2 regions of the Shewanella morhuae genome follow, and region 2 is predicted to be linked to the other one. Evidence: predicted binding sites of a transcription regulator. Region 2 holds the regulator's gene; the other holds the start of a gene.
What was found. The regulator MetJ, encoded in region 2, represses methionine synthesis genes. The targets are predictions, from matches to a motif close to TAGACGTCTAGACGTCTA.

Region 1 (8,147 bases), 1.5 Mb from region 2:
GCGCCTGAACGATATCGCCCACCATGCCCATGGCATCAAGGAAATACTCAGCGTAGTCTTCTTGATCACCACAACCAAAAATAGCGACAAGTTTGTCAGTAAAATCAATCTGCTCTAATTCAGGGAAGAAATCGTCCCAATCACATTGAGCTTCGCCGTAATACCAGGTCGGGATGCCGAACAGCAGCAAATCATACTCTGCGATCTGTTCTTTGGTACTTTTGGCGATATCTTTCACCTCAACCATTTTTTTACCCAGTTTTTTCTGGATCATCTTGGCTACAGCTTCGGTGTTACCTGTGTCGCTACCGAAAAAAAGACCTACAGTTGCCATTGTCTATCCTTTAATGTCTAGTTCACTTATTAGGTTAATCTTGCTGGTACTCATTCAGCACTCAATTTGCTGCTGAAGAATGAATTCGATTAACTGGCTACGGCTGATGTTACTGGCCAATGCCTGTTCATTCAAGGCGTCATATAAATCTTGTGACACCTTTAACTCTATTCGCTTTAATCCGTTAGCTTTATCGCGCTGGATTTGATTGCGTTTGTTGACCTTAAGCTGTTGACTGCGGGACAAAGGATTGCTTCTTGGGCGGCCCCGACGTTTGTCATTGGCAAAAAGGTCAATGGTGGTTCTGTCTGTTGCTTCTTTTGCCATGTTGTTATTGTTAACCGATCCCTGAGCCTTCCCAAGTGATCTGGATAATACCTTTTACAATAAACCCGGCGCAGCCGAGAAATAACACTAACCAAACAATAAATCGACCAAATTTAGGTACATTACCTTGCTTGAGCACATCGTTGATGGCCATGCCGATAAAGAAAAATATCGAGGCAAAAAACAGGTTAAGACCAATGGTTTCAATTTGTTCCATGTACTGAGTTAACATAGTTTCTTAGTCCTTGAGAGTGTTCGAAGGCCAAAAGAGGCGCGAATATATCACATCAAGATGACGGCTGCCATAGGCTTTAAGTCAACTATTATGTGTATTTACTCTGTATGTTTGTCTATAAATTCAGACACAATCCGATTAAATATGGCGGGTTTTTGTGCATGTAACCAATGGCCACATCCTTCAAGCGTTTTCGCCTGTGCAGCAGGGAACTGACTCATAATCGCCGCTCTATGTTCACTCGTTACATAGTTAGAATCACCGCCGCGAATAAATAGGCTCGGACCTGCATAAACTTGTGAGGGATTGGGGTTCTGATTGTACCAGCCAATAATATGAGGATAACAATCTTTTAAGCCATTTAAGTTTAGTTTCCAGCGAAAGCCCGTGTCGGTGCGCTGTAAATTCTTCAGTAAAAATTGCGCCGTGGCTTCGTCAACACCCTGAGTGATTAAGTGGTTTAGGGCAAAACGTCTGTCAGTGTGGCTTTCTAAGGGCAGGCTTTCTAGTGCCGCAAATACGATATCGTGCCTTGGCTCATAGGCAACGGGCGCGATATCTGCCGCCACCATAGTGATAATACGCTCAGGAAAGGTCAACGCCGTTGCCATAGCTATTTTCCCGCCCATAGAGTGACCCACAATATGGGCGCGTTCTATGTCAAGTTCATCGAGTAAGCCTGCCATGGCATGGGCGAGGCTAGGGTAATCCATTTGCTGCCAATGTTCGCTTAAACCGTGATTAGGCACATCTACGCGGATCACTTGATGATGCGTTTCTAATGTTTGCCCTAGACTTTTGAGGTTATCTAGATTGCCAAACAAGCCGTGGATCAAAAGGACTGCGCTTCCTTGGCCTGTGGAAACAAAATTCATGGTGATTCCTGTGGGATTTTTGCGGATTATGGCGCGAATTGTGCCCTTAATGCACTTAGCTTGACAAGTCAGCTCTGCTTAGCAATGCCTTTACGATGGCTAACTTGTCTGCTTTTTCAGCAATTGCCCATTATCTGCTAGTTTGCTGTGCTGTTTAGTGCATTTTTAGAATAATGGCGCTTTATCAGATTGATAGAGATAGATACACTGGTGCAGATCGCAATGATCTGTCCCGATCGCTGTGGTACAATTTTTTCGGTTAAGCCTGTCGAATAACAAAGGATAATGAAGGTCATGAAATATATCGAAGTAGATGAAGATCTCTATCGTCACATTGCCAGCAAAACAGAACGAATTGGCGAGAGCGCCTCAGACATCTTGCGTCGATTACTCGGCTTGTCCTTTGCTGCGATTGAAGCACCTCAGCCTTTGGCGATAAGCCAACCCAGTTTAGAGGCTGAACCTGTTCAGCCTGTTGTAGTAAAAGCCGTAACGCCAGTGGTTAATGATTTCAGCGCATTAGTTAATGAGCATCAGTTATCCCAACAAAAAGGCGCAGTAGGGCGGTTTCTATTTTTGCTCGACAGTTTGTATCAATTAGCCCCAGCGCAGTTTTCGCAAATTTTGCAGATACAAGGCCGCGATCGTTTATATTTTGCCCGCTCTAAAGAGCAGTTGCTTGAAGCGAGCGCCTCGGCTAACCCTAAAGAAATCGGTAGCAGTGGTTTTTGGGTCACGAGTAATAATAATACTGCTAAAAAACGCACCATTTTATCCGAAGTGTTAGTGCAGTTTGGTTGTGATGCGAGCATTGCCGCGGGTATTGCTGAGCGTTTATAAGTCATTTACGTTTAGTGTTTGATATTAAATTAATTTTCACTGTAATTGAGTGCAGGAGAGCCACAGGTGGCAATACATCAACGGGCAGGACAAATCGCTAATCAGACGGATCTGGTTAATATTCCGAAACTGATGAGTCATTATTACGCCATCATGCCAAATATGGCTGACGTGCAACAATGTGTCACCTTTGGCACATCTGGGCACAGAGGCTGCGCCTTTAACGGCAGTTTTAACCAGCAGCACATTTGGGCTATTACCCAAGCTGTGGTGGATTATCGCCAATCAGAGAATATTGATGGACCGTTAATCCTTGGGATTGATACTCATGCGTTATCCTACGCCGCTTATTTATCGGCTATTGAAGTGCTAGCTGCAAACAAAGTGACTGTGCATATTCAGCAACATGATGGGTTTACGCCAACGCCAGTGGTTTCCCACGGCGTGATTGGTGCTAATCGTGCAGCCAATATCACAGGCGCGGGGTTGTCTGATGGACTGATCATTACGCCATCACACAATCCGCCACAGGATGGTGGTATTAAGTACAACCCGCCCCATGGCGGTCCGGCGGAAGGCAATATTACTGCTTGGATTGAATCGCGCGCGAATGAGTATCTTAATCAGCAGTTAGCTGGTGTGCATAAACTCACCTATGCCGATGCACTCACTTCAGGTTATATAAAAGCCATTGATTTAATTAGCCCGTATGTAGCTGACTTAGAAAACGTTATCGATATGCAAGCGATTGCTAAAGCTAAAATTCGTATTGGTGTTGACCCGCTTGGCGGCTCAGGTATCCATTATTGGGCACCTATTGCAGCGCGCTATAGGCTCGATATCACCTTAGTTAATGATAAAGTGGACCCAAGTTTTAGCTTTATGCCATTGGATAAAGACGGCAAAATCCGCATGGATTGCTCGTCTCCCTATGCGATGGCTGGTTTACTTGCCCATAAAGAATCCTTTGATTTATGTCTGGGTAACGATCCAGATTATGACCGCCACGGCATTGTGTGCCCAGGCACTGGTTTGATGGATCCCAATCATTATTTAGCGGTCGCCATAGATTATTTACTCACCCACAGACCAGATTGGAGTGATACCTTAGCCATAGGTAAAACCTTAGTATCGAGTGCGCTTATCGATAAAATCTGTGCTTTCCACGGCAAAAAATTACTCGAAGTGCCTGTGGGCTTCAAATGGTTTGTTGATGGTTTAGCCAAAGCCACGATTGCTTTTGGTGGTGAAGAGAGCGCGGGCGCGGCATTTCTGCGCCGTGATGGCACTACATGGTGCACCGATAAAGATGGTTTTATTCTGGGTTTACTGGCCGCTGAAATACTTGCTGTTACAGGTAAAACCCCTGGCCAGCGTCACGAAGAGTTGGTAAAGCAATTTGGTCAAAGCTTTTATAAGCGTATTGATAGCCCAATCAGTCTTGAAAACAAGGCCAAGTTTGCGTTATTGAATGCTGGCACCTTAAAAGCCACTGTGCTTGCAGGGGAGGCAATTGAAAACGTATTAACTCATGCTCCGGGCAATAATGCGGCCATTGGCGGCATTAAAGTGACCACTGCTAATGGTTGGTTTGCGGCGCGCCCATCGGGCACTGAAGCGTTATTTAAGATCTACGGTGAGAGTTTTATCAGCGAGCAACATTTAGCCGATATCATCAAAGATGCGCAAGCGTTAATTGATAAAGCGCTAAACGCTTAAGATGGATAGTATGCTTAGTCGATAAAAGCCAGTAACGGCTAACGATAAAAATATCCAAAAAACGCACTCATAATAGAGTGCGTTTTTTTTGAATAGGAAAGTATCTTAGTAGGCGATATGGCAACTAGGTAGGTTATTGTTATCAATATAATTTTGATGGTATTCCTCCGCGACATGAAATTGCTGCAAGGGAACAATTTCAGTCATAATGTGGCGTAACCCCCAACGTCCCGAGCGGGCGAAGGTCAGTTTTGATGCTTCAGCGGCCGCTTTTTGTTCGCGATCATGAAAGAAAATAGTGCTGCGATACTGATTGCCGATATCTCCACCTTGCATATTAAGGCTGGTAGGATTGTGATTTTTCCAAAAAACTTCGAGTAAATCGTCATAGCTGACTATCGTGGGGTCAAATTCCACTTGCACCACTTCGGCGTGGCCAGTGTTGCCTTTTTTGACTTCTTCATAAGTCGTTGCCGTATTTTTACCGCCCATATAACCACTTGTGGCGTTTAGTACGCCTTCAACTTGTCTAAAAAAATATTCAACGCCCCAAAAACAGCCGGCTCCAAAAGTTGCTAATGCCATAGATAATACCAATTAGATGTCTAGATGGCTGAGATTGTGATTAATCTACTCATCAAAAGCAAGTAGGGCGATTAAATTTAATATTTCAGTCCCAAGTGGTTGGACTTCAGCTAATGTATTGGCCGTTATTGCCTTTTATAACCAAGCATTTTTTTGCCGTGAATGTCTAGGATACGGTTTTCATACTTGTGTTAGTATTGATGCGCTTTTAAGGATGCCTGCCTCAATCAAACCGTATCATGACAAAAATTAAACGGGCTTAATCATTCCCGTTGGGCATTTATCTTTAGCACACCATTATAAGGAGAATTCTGTGTTACAAGCTCTGTTAGATTCGAAGGATTTTTTAGCGTTAACCTTAGCCAATCCACACACATTTGATGGCACGTTTTCGTTTAAGTTAGGCGATCATACTCAAGTTGAAGTGTGGGACACCGGCGTTATCGTTTTTGAGCCAGTCCACAATGAAGGTAAAGATATTGTCCTATCCTGCGGAGTTCATGGTAACGAAACAGCACCTATTGAGCTATGTAATGGCTTAATTACACAGCTTCTACAGCAAAAAATTATTGCCAAACAGCGCACTTTATTCCTTATTGGCAACCCATTAGCCATCAATAATGGTACCCGTATTATTGATGAAAATATGAATCGCCTTTTCAGTGGCGAGCATTCAAATCCTCCTGGTTTAATCAATCCCGAACGTATTCGTGCAAAGAAACTCGAAGCCTATGTCGATAAATTTTATACTTCGGTAACGGATGGACGCCAACGTATTCATTACGATTTACACACCGCAATGCGTGCCTCTAAACACGAAAAGTTTGCTATTTACCCCTATCGTCCAGGGCGTGCCTTTAGTGGCGAGCAAATTATGTTTTTAGCTGCAAGCGGTGTTGATACTGTACTCTTTCACCACGAACCGACTACCACATTCAGTTATTTTTCCTCTGAGCGTTATGGCGCTGATGCCTTTACTATTGAATTAGGTAAAGTGTATCCCATGGGGCAAAACGACATGACACGCTTTATCGCCACCCATGAAATGTTTATGCGTTTAATTACGGCTAAGCCATTAGAACTTACTGATTTTGATGCAGATAAAGTCAATCTGTATCAAGTATGCCGCGTTATCAATAAACATGCCGATGATTTTGAATTTACCTTCGCAACCGATGTCGAAAATTTCAGATCTTTCCCTAAAGGTTTTGTACTGGCACGCGAAGGGGGGCAAGACATTAAAGTCGAACAAGAGTTTGAGTCTATTGTGTTCCCTAATGCCAAGGTGCCTATTGGTAATCGCACTGTGATTTGTTTAATTCCAGCGGTTAATGCGCACGTACGTTAGGCTTGTAAAGCATTATATACATGCAAGGTAGTGATAACTTACAGTTTGAACTGTGCCAATGGTTGATAGGTAGTTTACGTTAACGTAATGTCCGTCCGGCATATTAGTATAAATTAGGCGCACCAAACACGTTGGAGCGTCACGAGATAACAAGAGCACAATATGAGCAAAGCAACACTCAACACTGATACAGTGCACCGAGTCGGCTTCTTGGATAAGGCATCGCTTCACATTCCTATCCTTCGAATTCTACAAGCCGATGGCACCACTTATGAAACCGCGGTTTTGCCTATTATAGATGAAACCTTAGCAACCAAAATTTATGATACCTGTGTGTTCACTCGGGTTCTCGATGAACGTATGTTAGGTGCCCAGCGTCAAGGACGCATCAGCTTTTATATGACCTGCACGGGTGAAGAAGCGGCGATTGTCGGCAGTGTTGCCGCACTTGAACAAGAAGACGTGATCCTCGCGCAATACCGTGAACATGCGGCGCTGCGTTATCGTGGCTTTACCACTGAACAGTTTATGAATCAGATGTTCAGCAACGAGAAAGATCTCGGTAAAGGCCGCCAAATGCCCATTCACTACGGCAGTGCAGCATTGCACTATCAAACGATCTCATCGCCATTAGCAACGCAGATTCCACAAGCAACAGGTGTTGGCTATAGCTTAAAGATGCAGGGCAAACGCAATGTAGCTATTTGCTATTTTGGCGAAGGCGCCGCATCAGAAGGGGATTTTCATGCTGGTCTAAACATGGCCGCGGTGTTGAAATGCCCGGTGATTTTCTTTTGCCGTAACAATGGCTACGCCATTTCAACGCCAACTGAAGAGCAGTTTGCTGGTAATGGTATTGCCAGTCGTGGTGTGGGTTATGGCATGCATACTATTCGTGTTGACGGTAATGACATGCTGGCTGTGCTGGCCGCGACTCAACAAGCGCGCGCTTATGCAATCGAGCATAATGCTCCCGTATTGATTGAAGCGATGACTTATCGCCTCGGTGCCCATTCATCTTCAGACGACCCATCAGGTTATCGCTCCAAAGATGAAGAAGCTAAGTGGCAGCAACACGATCCGGTGAAACGTTTCAAATTATGGCTTATCAACAAAGGTTGGTTTGCCGAAGCGGATGATGTGAAGCTACATGAAAAATATCGCGAAGAAGTATTAGCAGCGGTAAAAGTGGCTGAAAAAATTCCTGTGCCTATGCTGGATGAAATTATTGAAGATGTGTACGACAAGCCAACGCCGGTGCTGAAAAAGCAACTTAGCGATCTTAAAGAACATATCAAAAAATATCCGCAAGCCTATCCAAAAAGTGCAGGGAGACTATAAGCCGTGGCTGAAATGAATATGTTACAGGCCGTGAATGAGGCCTTGTCTATTGCTATGCAAGCCGATGAGCGCATGGTGATTTTTGGTGAAGATGTGGGCCATTTCGGCGGTGTATTTCGCGCAACTTCTGGTCTACAAGAAAAATTTGGTCGCGACCGCTGCTTTAATACCCCGCTGACAGAGCAAGGTATTGCTGGTTTTGCTAATGGTTTAGCCTCAAATGGCATGACGGCTGTGGCTGAAATCCAATTTGCCGATTATATCTTTCCGGCGTTTGATCAAATCGTCAACGAGACGGCGAAGTTTCGCTATCGCAGCGGCAATGAATTCGATGTTGGTGGTTTAGTTTTTCGTACGCCCTATGGCGGCGGCATCGCTGGCGGCCATTATCATTCGCAATCACCTGAAGCCTATTTTACCCAAACACCTGGATTAAAAGTGGTGGTGCCACGTAACCCAGAGCAAGCTAAAGGGCTGCTGTTGGCGTCAATTCGTGATAAAAACCCGATAATATTTTTTGAGCCTAAGCGTTTATATCGTGCA
Region 2 (8,147 bases):
ATGTGTGCGTTTTACAAGAGAATTAGGCTATATCGTTAAACATTCCATTGGGTAAAGTGACTTAATAGTATAAAGCAGTTGTATGTTGGCGCGCAGATAGTCACACTTAAAGCCATTGTAGATTTAATCTCTAAAATAAATAATATCAATAGGATAGGTTGGTATGGCGCCAGTTGTAGAGCCCAATACGGCTTTTAAGGGAAATGATTTTTTATCAAAACACTTTAATGGTTTGTCCGAAATAGCACAGGAGTGGCAAGGAATAGAGTTTGAAGATTGCTGCTTTCAAGATTGTCATTTTAGCGAGAGTATTTTTCGTAAGTGTAAGTTTATCGATTGCCGCTTTGTGCGCTGTAACTTGAGTTTAGTTAAAGTGCCTCAGTGTCAGTTTAGTGGGGTAGAGTTTGAAGAGTGTAAATTAGTTGGTATAGATTGGACCCGCGCCGCATGGTCGCGTTTAGCCTTTGCTGCGCCATTTTCTTTTAAACAATGCATCTTGAATGACTGCTCCTTTTTAGGTTTGTCATTAGATGAAATCATCATTGAAGAATGCAAGGCCCATGATGTGGATTTTCGCGAGGGCAGTTTCAACCAAGCTAATTTCACCTACACGGATTTTAGTCATAGTCTGTTCGGTCGTAGCCAATTACTTGAAGCCGATTTTAGTGAGGCTTCCCATTACGATATCGATATTTTTAACAATAAAATTAAGGGCGCGAAATTTAGCCGCGACGAAGCGATTCGCCTACTTAATTGCCTCGATATCGAGTTAATGGATTAATCTACTGTTCGTCGTTGTATTGTTAATGTATTTCAATGGCCGTTTGATTTTGTAATACCGCCTAGTTTTACTAGGTGGTATTTTTTTGCTTGTTTTTTCCTTATCTGAGTCGTTGTTGCTTTATTTTTTTTGGCTAGTGCTGGCTTAAAGCGCTATAGGCGATTAACGACTTAGCTGTACTCTTTTAAGTTATTTTTTGATGTATTTTAATATGTTTTACTTATTCAAATATATCTAAAATAAAGCAATTTATTGATATTAATAATATTCCTCTGTCACCACCCGAAAGTCTGTGTTTCCTGCCGTTGATCCTATTCACGTATTTTTAGCCTTTTTTTTAATTTTAGTTGCGACAGATCACAGTCAACTTGTTGATGTGGTTTACCACAATATCCGCCTACCTCTTTTGGAATAACAATAACTGTGAAAATCCGCAGTGGATTAAATTTGTAATATCAAAGATATAAAAATATTGAAATAAAAAAGTAAAAAATCAGCCAGCGAAGCGTATTGCGTCATCGCTAATCTGCGATACGAGTGGAATGAGTGTGATGGAGGTAACTATGATTGGACTTAATAGGCGGACCTTTTTAAAGGGAGCGGGGGCAAGCGGTGCAACGTGCGCGTTAGCCAGTTTGCTGCCCGGTAGCTTAGCCGCATTAGAGAATAAGCAGCTAAAGGGTATGGGCAAAGATATTACCAGTATCTGTGAAATGTGTTCGACCCGTTGCCCGATTTCGGCGCGGGTGATTGAGGGTAAAAATGTTTTTATTAGTGGTAATAAAGCCGCTAAAGCTTTTGGCGGTAAAGTGTGTGCCCGTGGCGGCGCAGGCCATAGTTTATTGTACGATCCGCAGCGTATTGTTAAACCGTTAAAACGGGTTGGCGAGCGTGGCGAAGGTAAATGGGCCGAGATTAGTTGGGATGAAGCCTACCGTTTAATTGCGGATAATTTAAATAAAATCAAAAAACAACATGGCCCAGAGGCTGTGGCGTTCTCGTCTAAATCTGGCTCACAAGAAAAGCATTTGTTTCACCTCGCGACCGCTTTTGGTAGCCCCAATACTTTTACCCATGCCTCGACTTGCCCCGGTGGTTATGAAATTGCCGCTAAGGCCATCTTTGGTACTAAAGTTAAGCGCGATTTAAGTAATTCAAAATACATCATTAACTTCGGCCATAACCTGTACGAAGGCATCAATATGTCCGAAACCCGCGGCATGATGGCGGCGCAAATGGACAAAGGTGCCAAGCTGGTGGTGTTTGAACCAAGATTCTCAATTGTGGCTGATAAGGCTGATGAGTGGTACGCCATTCGTCCCGGTACTGATGTGGCCGTTGCCTTGGCGTTATGCCATGTATTAATTGAAGATAACCTTTATAACAAGGCGTTTGTTGAACGCTATGTTGAAGGCTTTGAAGCCTTTGCTGTTGAGGTTAAAGCCTATACGCCTGAATGGGCTGAAACGATTTCTGATGTGCCAGCTAAAGATATTCGCCGCATTGCCCACGAATATGCCGCTAAGGCGCCCCATGCCGTGGTGGATTTTGGCCATAGAGCCACCTTTACCACTGAAGAGTTTGAGATGCGCCGCGCTTTGTACGCCGCTAACGTCTTGATTGGTAATCTTGAATGTAAAGGCGGGATTTATATCGGCCAAAAACCGGCGGATTACAACAAACTCGCTGGCGAAGATGTAGCCCCCGTACTTGGTAAACCCGGCATAAAAGATATGCCTAAACCCCAAGCTAAGCGTATCGATCAGGTGGAAGAGCAATACGCCATGATGTGGACCTCAGGCGGCGTGTATCAAACCATTCTCGATGCGACATTAAGCGCTGTGCCTTATCAATTGCACGGCTGGGTGATGTCACGCACTAACCCAATGCAGACGCTGACCGACAGAGCTCGGGTGGTTGAAACCTTGAAAAAGCTCGACTTTGTGGCGGTGTGCGATGTGTATATTAGTGAAACCGCCGCTTATGCCGACGTGATTTTACCCGAATCGACCTATCTTGAACGTGACGAAGAAATTGCCGATAAATCCGGTAAAAACCCTGCTTATTATGTGCGTCAACGGGTTGTTGAAACCTTAGGTGACACTAAGCCATCTTGGCAGATTTTTAAGGATATTGGCGTGGCGATGGGTCTTGGCGAGTTTTATCCATGGGAAAACATGGAGACACTGCAAATGCTGCAGGTTAACCGCGATACAGATCTACTGCGACGCATTAAAGACGAAGGTTTTGTGAGCTTTGGTAAACCGCTAATGCTACGCGATGCCAAAATGGTGGCTGATTTTACTAAGGCTTATCCAAGCGCGCGGCCGATGGACGATGATGGTACTTACGCCAGCGTACTCAGCTTTAAAACGCCCAGCGGTAAAATTGAACTGAGTTCTGCCAAAGTTGAAGCGATGGCGCCGGGGCGCGGGGTGATTAAGTTTCGCGAAGTGACACTCAAAAAAGCAGATGAGTTGTACTTTATCCAAGGCAAAGTGGCGGTGCATACCAATGGCGCAACCCACAATGTGCCTATGTTGGCAAGCTTGATGTCGGATAATGCCGTATGGGTTCACCCTGTTACAGCGGGCAAGTTAGGGATCAGCAATGGCGACCCAATCCGGCTTACCAGTAGTGTGGGCACTGAAGAAGGTCATGCCTTAGTCACACCGGGTATTCGCCAAGATACCGTGTTTGCTTATATGGGCTTTGGTTCTAAAAACAAAGAGTTGGTTAGAGCGACAGGCAAAGGTATCCACTGCGGTAATTTACTTCCCCATGTTACAGCTCCCGTGTGCGGTATGACAGTGCACACCACGGGCGTCACGCTGGCAAAGCGCTAATCGGAGGCTTAAATGAATAAACGATATGTAATGGTGCACGACGAGAATAAGTGCATTGGCTGCCAAGCTTGTAACGTGGCGTGCCGCAGTGAAAATGGTGTACCCGAAGGCGTAACCCGTCTACAGGTGCGTGTTGAAGGGCCGTTTGGAGAAATGCCTAATCTGCATTTTAAATACCACAGAGTATCTTGCCAGCAATGTGAAGATGCACCTTGCGTAAAGGTGTGCCCAACGGGCGCGGCTTATGTGGGTGAAGACGGTATTATTTCTATCCACACCGATAAGTGTGTCGGCTGTATGTACTGCGTGGCTGCGTGTCCTTATAAAGTACGCTTTATGAACCCAGAAACCAAAGCGGCAGATAAGTGCAACTTCTGTAAAGACACCCGCTTAGCGCGTGGCGAAGAACCCGCCTGCGTAACGGTATGTCCAACCGATGCCTTAGTGTTTGGCGATGCTAATGATCCACACAGTGAAGTCGCCATCATGCTCAACACTAAAATAACCTATCAAGATAAAACCCACTTAGGCACTAAGCCTAGGGTATATCGCGTTCCTACCAAAAGAGGGGGGATTGGATTATGAACAATACTTGGGGCGATATGGCGCAATATGATCCCGTCACTTGGCACTGGGTCATTGCCGTCTACTTATTTATGGCGGGGTTATCCGCCGGCAGTTTATTGATTGGCATTAGTTTACGCTGGGCGAATAATGAACTCAGCACTGGTGCTGAAAGCGGTATTCTCAAAGCGGCTGCCATTATTGGACCAGTAGCAATTAGCTTAGGTTTGGCTTGCTTAGTGTTTGATTTAACTAAACCATTCCATTTCTGGCTGATTTTAATTCACTATAACTTCCAATCTGTGATGGCTATTGGTGTACTCGCGCTACTGGCTTATTCGCCCTTAGCGTTCGCCTATGCGGTGTTAGTGCTGCGGGATGACTTACCCAAATGGGGTTTGGGTTTCCTCACTCCTGTCGCTAAGTTACTTATGCCATTTAGAAAACTGATTGAAGTGCTGCTGTTTGTCCTCGCCATTGGCGTTGGCGCTTACACTGGTTTCTTAATATCGGCGATGAATGCTTATCCAATGCTCAATACAGCGGTATTACCGGCGCTATTTTTAGTATCAGGTTTATCGGCGGGAGCGGCGGCCAATGCGTTATTGGCGTTAGTGATGTTTAAAACCGATAGCCACGATAAAACCTTAGTGAAGATGCACGGTTTAGAGTTGCCCGTAATGGCGATTGAAATCCTGCTACTGTTCATGTTGTTTTGCGCCTTGTACTTTAAAGGTGGCGCGGCGGCTGCGGCGTTGGCATCGTTAAGTTCTGGTTTATGGGCTAGCGTGTTCTGGGTAGGGGTTGTTGGAATTGGCTTTGGTATTCCGCTGCTGTTTATGCTGTTACCAGCTGCGACGCGTCACACTAAGGGGGCAATGATTATGGTGGCGTGTGCTAGCTTAACGGGCGTGCTCGCCTTAAGACATTTTATTGTATATGCAGGACAAAGCTATTTAAGTTGAGCGTGAACTGGCTTTAGATATTGATAGATAAAGAAAAGCACTGATAATATCAGTGCTTTTCTATTACCAGAATGCAAAGGTATTTTACCCGTAAAGGACAACTTATTAGGCTAATAGCTCAATAACGGATTTCACCGTTAATACTAAGGCACTGATACTGCAAAGAATCAAAGTCGCCATTTTAGTCTTATCTTTATCGACTCGGCCCACTAATCGCCCCGCGACTAAATAACCTAAAATCACCGAAGGTAGCAACATTAACGACAACCACAGGTGCTTTATTTCTAATAAGCCAGTAATCGCCAGAATCCCCATGGCAATGGCAGAGCTAAAAATAAAAAAGGCAGATAGTGCAGCACGAAACTGTGAGGCATCTTTACCTGCTAACAGTATCGCCATCGGTGGGCCACCGATGGCGGCGATATTACCGAAAATCCCTGAGACGATCCCCGCACCGAAAAGCGTTTTTTTATTCACTGGTAGGCTAAATTTGTACAGGCTAAGAATAACCGCTACGGCCACAATGGCAGCGATAGATAAACCTAATATGGATTGTGGCGCAAACAACAACAGGCTTGCGCCGATAAAACCACCAGGCACTCGGCCGATAAGAGCATATTGCAAGCCATTGAATTCTAAGTGGCCACGCTCGCGCATTAAGGTCAGTAGGGAGATTGTGAACCCCATTGCAATCACGGGACCAGGTACAAGCTGTGGATTGATAATATACAGTAGTGGACTGGCGACAACCGCAAGACCAAATCCAATCAGGCTCTGAGTTAAAGCACCAAGAAACACAGCTAGCGAGGCTAAGGCGAGTGTTTGCGGGTCAATCATTGAAAACATAAGTATTCCTAATACTCAAACAATCTCAAAATGTGCATTGTGTGTTGAGGGTATTTGGATATAAACAAAAAGGGATCGTTAACGATCCCTATTGATGAGCACTGTGATATTTGATGCGATGAATCGCTATTCCATATCTTCCCACTCGATTCCCATTTGATCCATCAACAACTTGGCTTCAGAAGGAATACTATCAGGACTGTCTTTTGACAGATCTTCATCATTCGGCAATGGCTGGCCAGTATAGGCGTGCAAAAATGCTTCACACAACAACTCGCTGTTGGTGGCGTGACGCAAATTATTGACCTGACGACGAGTTCGTTCGTCCGTAAGGACCTTAAGCACTTTGAGCGGAATAGACACAGTAATTTTTTTTACTTGTTCATTCTTCTTGCCATGTTCAGCATAGGGGCTGATGTATTCCCCATTCCATTCAGTCATTGACTCACCTGTTATAACGCTAAATTCGGGGCAGATTTTAAACTCTTACCAACAACAGTCAAATTATTGCGACTATTTCTTTATGATGCAAATAGATTTCTTTATGTTTAGACGTCTAAACGTCTTAACTCCTATTGACGATAGCGCTGGGCTTAGGTACATTTAGACGTCCAGACATCTCTATCTGTCTACCGAATTTAGGAGCCCATCCATGGCAGAGCATCAATTAGCCACACTGGCAGTGCGTCAGGGTATCGAAACTGATACCCAATATGGCGCAGTAGTGCCACCGATTTATTTGTCGACTAATTACGCCTTTGATGGTCATAAAAATCCCCGCGAATTTGATTACAGTCGTTCAGGCAATCCTACTCGCTGCATTTTAGGCGATGCGTTAGCGCAATTAGAAAAGGGGGCCACTGGCATAGTGACTTGCACGGGCATGGCGGCCATCACTTTAGTCACTACCTTACTTGGGCCTGATGACTTATTAGTTGTGCCCCACGATTGCTACGGCGGCTCTTACCGTTTATTTATCAACTTAGCAAAGAAAGGCCAATTTAAGCTAATTGTGGTTGACCAAACCGACAGCCAAGCGTTAGCGATTGCGATAGCACAAAAACCAAAAATGGTGTGGCTCGAAACCCCATCGAACCCATTATTGCGCGTGGTCGATATTGAGGCCATTGCTAAAGTGAGCCATGAGATTGGTGCGCTGGTGGTGGTCGATAACACTTTTTTATCGCCGATATTGCAACAACCCCTATTGTTAGGCGCGGATATTGTTATCCACTCCACCACTAAATATATCAATGGTCACAGTGATGTGGTTGGTGGCGCTGTGATCGCCAAAGATGCACAAATCGGCGAAAACTTACATTGGTGGTCGAACACGCTAGGCTTAACTGGGTCGGCTTTTGACAGTTACTTAACCCTGCGCGGTCTGCGTACTTTAGCGGTACGTATTCGTGAGCATCAAGCCAATGCCCAGCGTATTGTAGCCGTGTTAACCCAAAGCCCTGTGGTGAGCAAAGTCTATTATCCTGGTCTTGCGGATCATCCCGGTCATGCCGTTGCCGCTAAGCAGCAAAAAGGCTTTGGCGCTATGCTGAGTTTTGAGCTCAAGGGCGGCGAGGCCGAAGTCGTAGCTTTTTTAGGTGCGCTCAGGTTATTTAGCGTGGCAGAAAGCCTAGGTGGCGTTGAAAGTTTAGTGGCAGTGCCTGCAACTATGACCCATAGAGCAATGGAGCCGCAGGCGCGTTTTGAAGCGGGCATAAAAGAGACCCTATTGCGTCTGTCGGTGGGGATTGAAGATGCCGCCGATTTAGTTGCAGATATTCAAGCAGGACTTGCCGCAGCTGCGGCTTGTCAGTAGAGGAATACTAGATGGCACGTTGTCACTTACACAAATTTGGTGGCTCCAGTTTAGCGGATGCCGATTGTTATCGCCGAGTCGCCCATATTCTATTAACCCACGGTCATAGTGATGATTTAGTGGTGGTATCTGCTGCGGGTAAAAGCACCAATTTCCTGTATAAATTACTATCGCTGCGTGATGCTGGGCAATTATGGCAAGAAGAATTACAGGTCTTAATTAGCTACCAACAAGGTTTGATTGAACAACTGTTATCCAGTGAGCAGGCCCGCGATTTACGCGAGCGTTTAAGTACCGATAGATCGCAATTAGTGACTTTGTTATCACTT

Region 1: a site for MetJ is predicted at 4,929-4,946, ahead of msrA (peptide-methionine (S)-S-oxide reductase MsrA). Genes of this name have one in related genera too.

The regions. Positions count from the first base shown of each region.
Region 1 covers NZ_PYSG01000002.1:1,534,228-1,542,374, reverse strand. Annotated here, with positions in the region: gene fldA (flavodoxin FldA) at 1-334, opposite strand, end outside; gene ybfE (LexA regulated protein) at 389-661, opposite strand; gene C9I43_RS07290 (DUF2788 domain-containing protein) at 672-893, opposite strand; gene C9I43_RS07285 (alpha/beta fold hydrolase) at 995-1,771, opposite strand; gene seqA (replication initiation negative regulator SeqA) at 2,066-2,611, shown strand; gene pgm (phosphoglucomutase (alpha-D-glucose-1,6-bisphosphate-dependent)) at 2,678-4,330, shown strand; gene msrA (peptide-methionine (S)-S-oxide reductase MsrA) at 4,436-4,915, opposite strand; gene astE (succinylglutamate desuccinylase) at 5,229-6,263, shown strand; gene C9I43_RS07260 (thiamine pyrophosphate-dependent dehydrogenase E1 component subunit alpha) at 6,426-7,604, shown strand; gene C9I43_RS07255 (alpha-ketoacid dehydrogenase subunit beta) at 7,608-8,147, shown strand, end outside.
Region 2 covers NZ_PYSG01000002.1:49,253-57,399, forward strand. Annotated here, with positions in the region: gene C9I43_RS00785 (pentapeptide repeat-containing protein) at 164-781, shown strand; gene phsA (thiosulfate reductase PhsA) at 1,345-3,627, shown strand; gene C9I43_RS00795 (4Fe-4S dicluster domain-containing protein) at 3,640-4,212, shown strand; gene nrfD (NrfD/PsrC family molybdoenzyme membrane anchor subunit) at 4,209-5,156, shown strand; gene C9I43_RS00805 (sulfite exporter TauE/SafE family protein) at 5,262-6,002, opposite strand; gene metJ (met regulon transcriptional regulator MetJ) at 6,129-6,443, opposite strand; gene metB (cystathionine gamma-synthase) at 6,655-7,818, shown strand; gene C9I43_RS00820 (bifunctional aspartate kinase/homoserine dehydrogenase II) at 7,830-8,147, shown strand, end outside.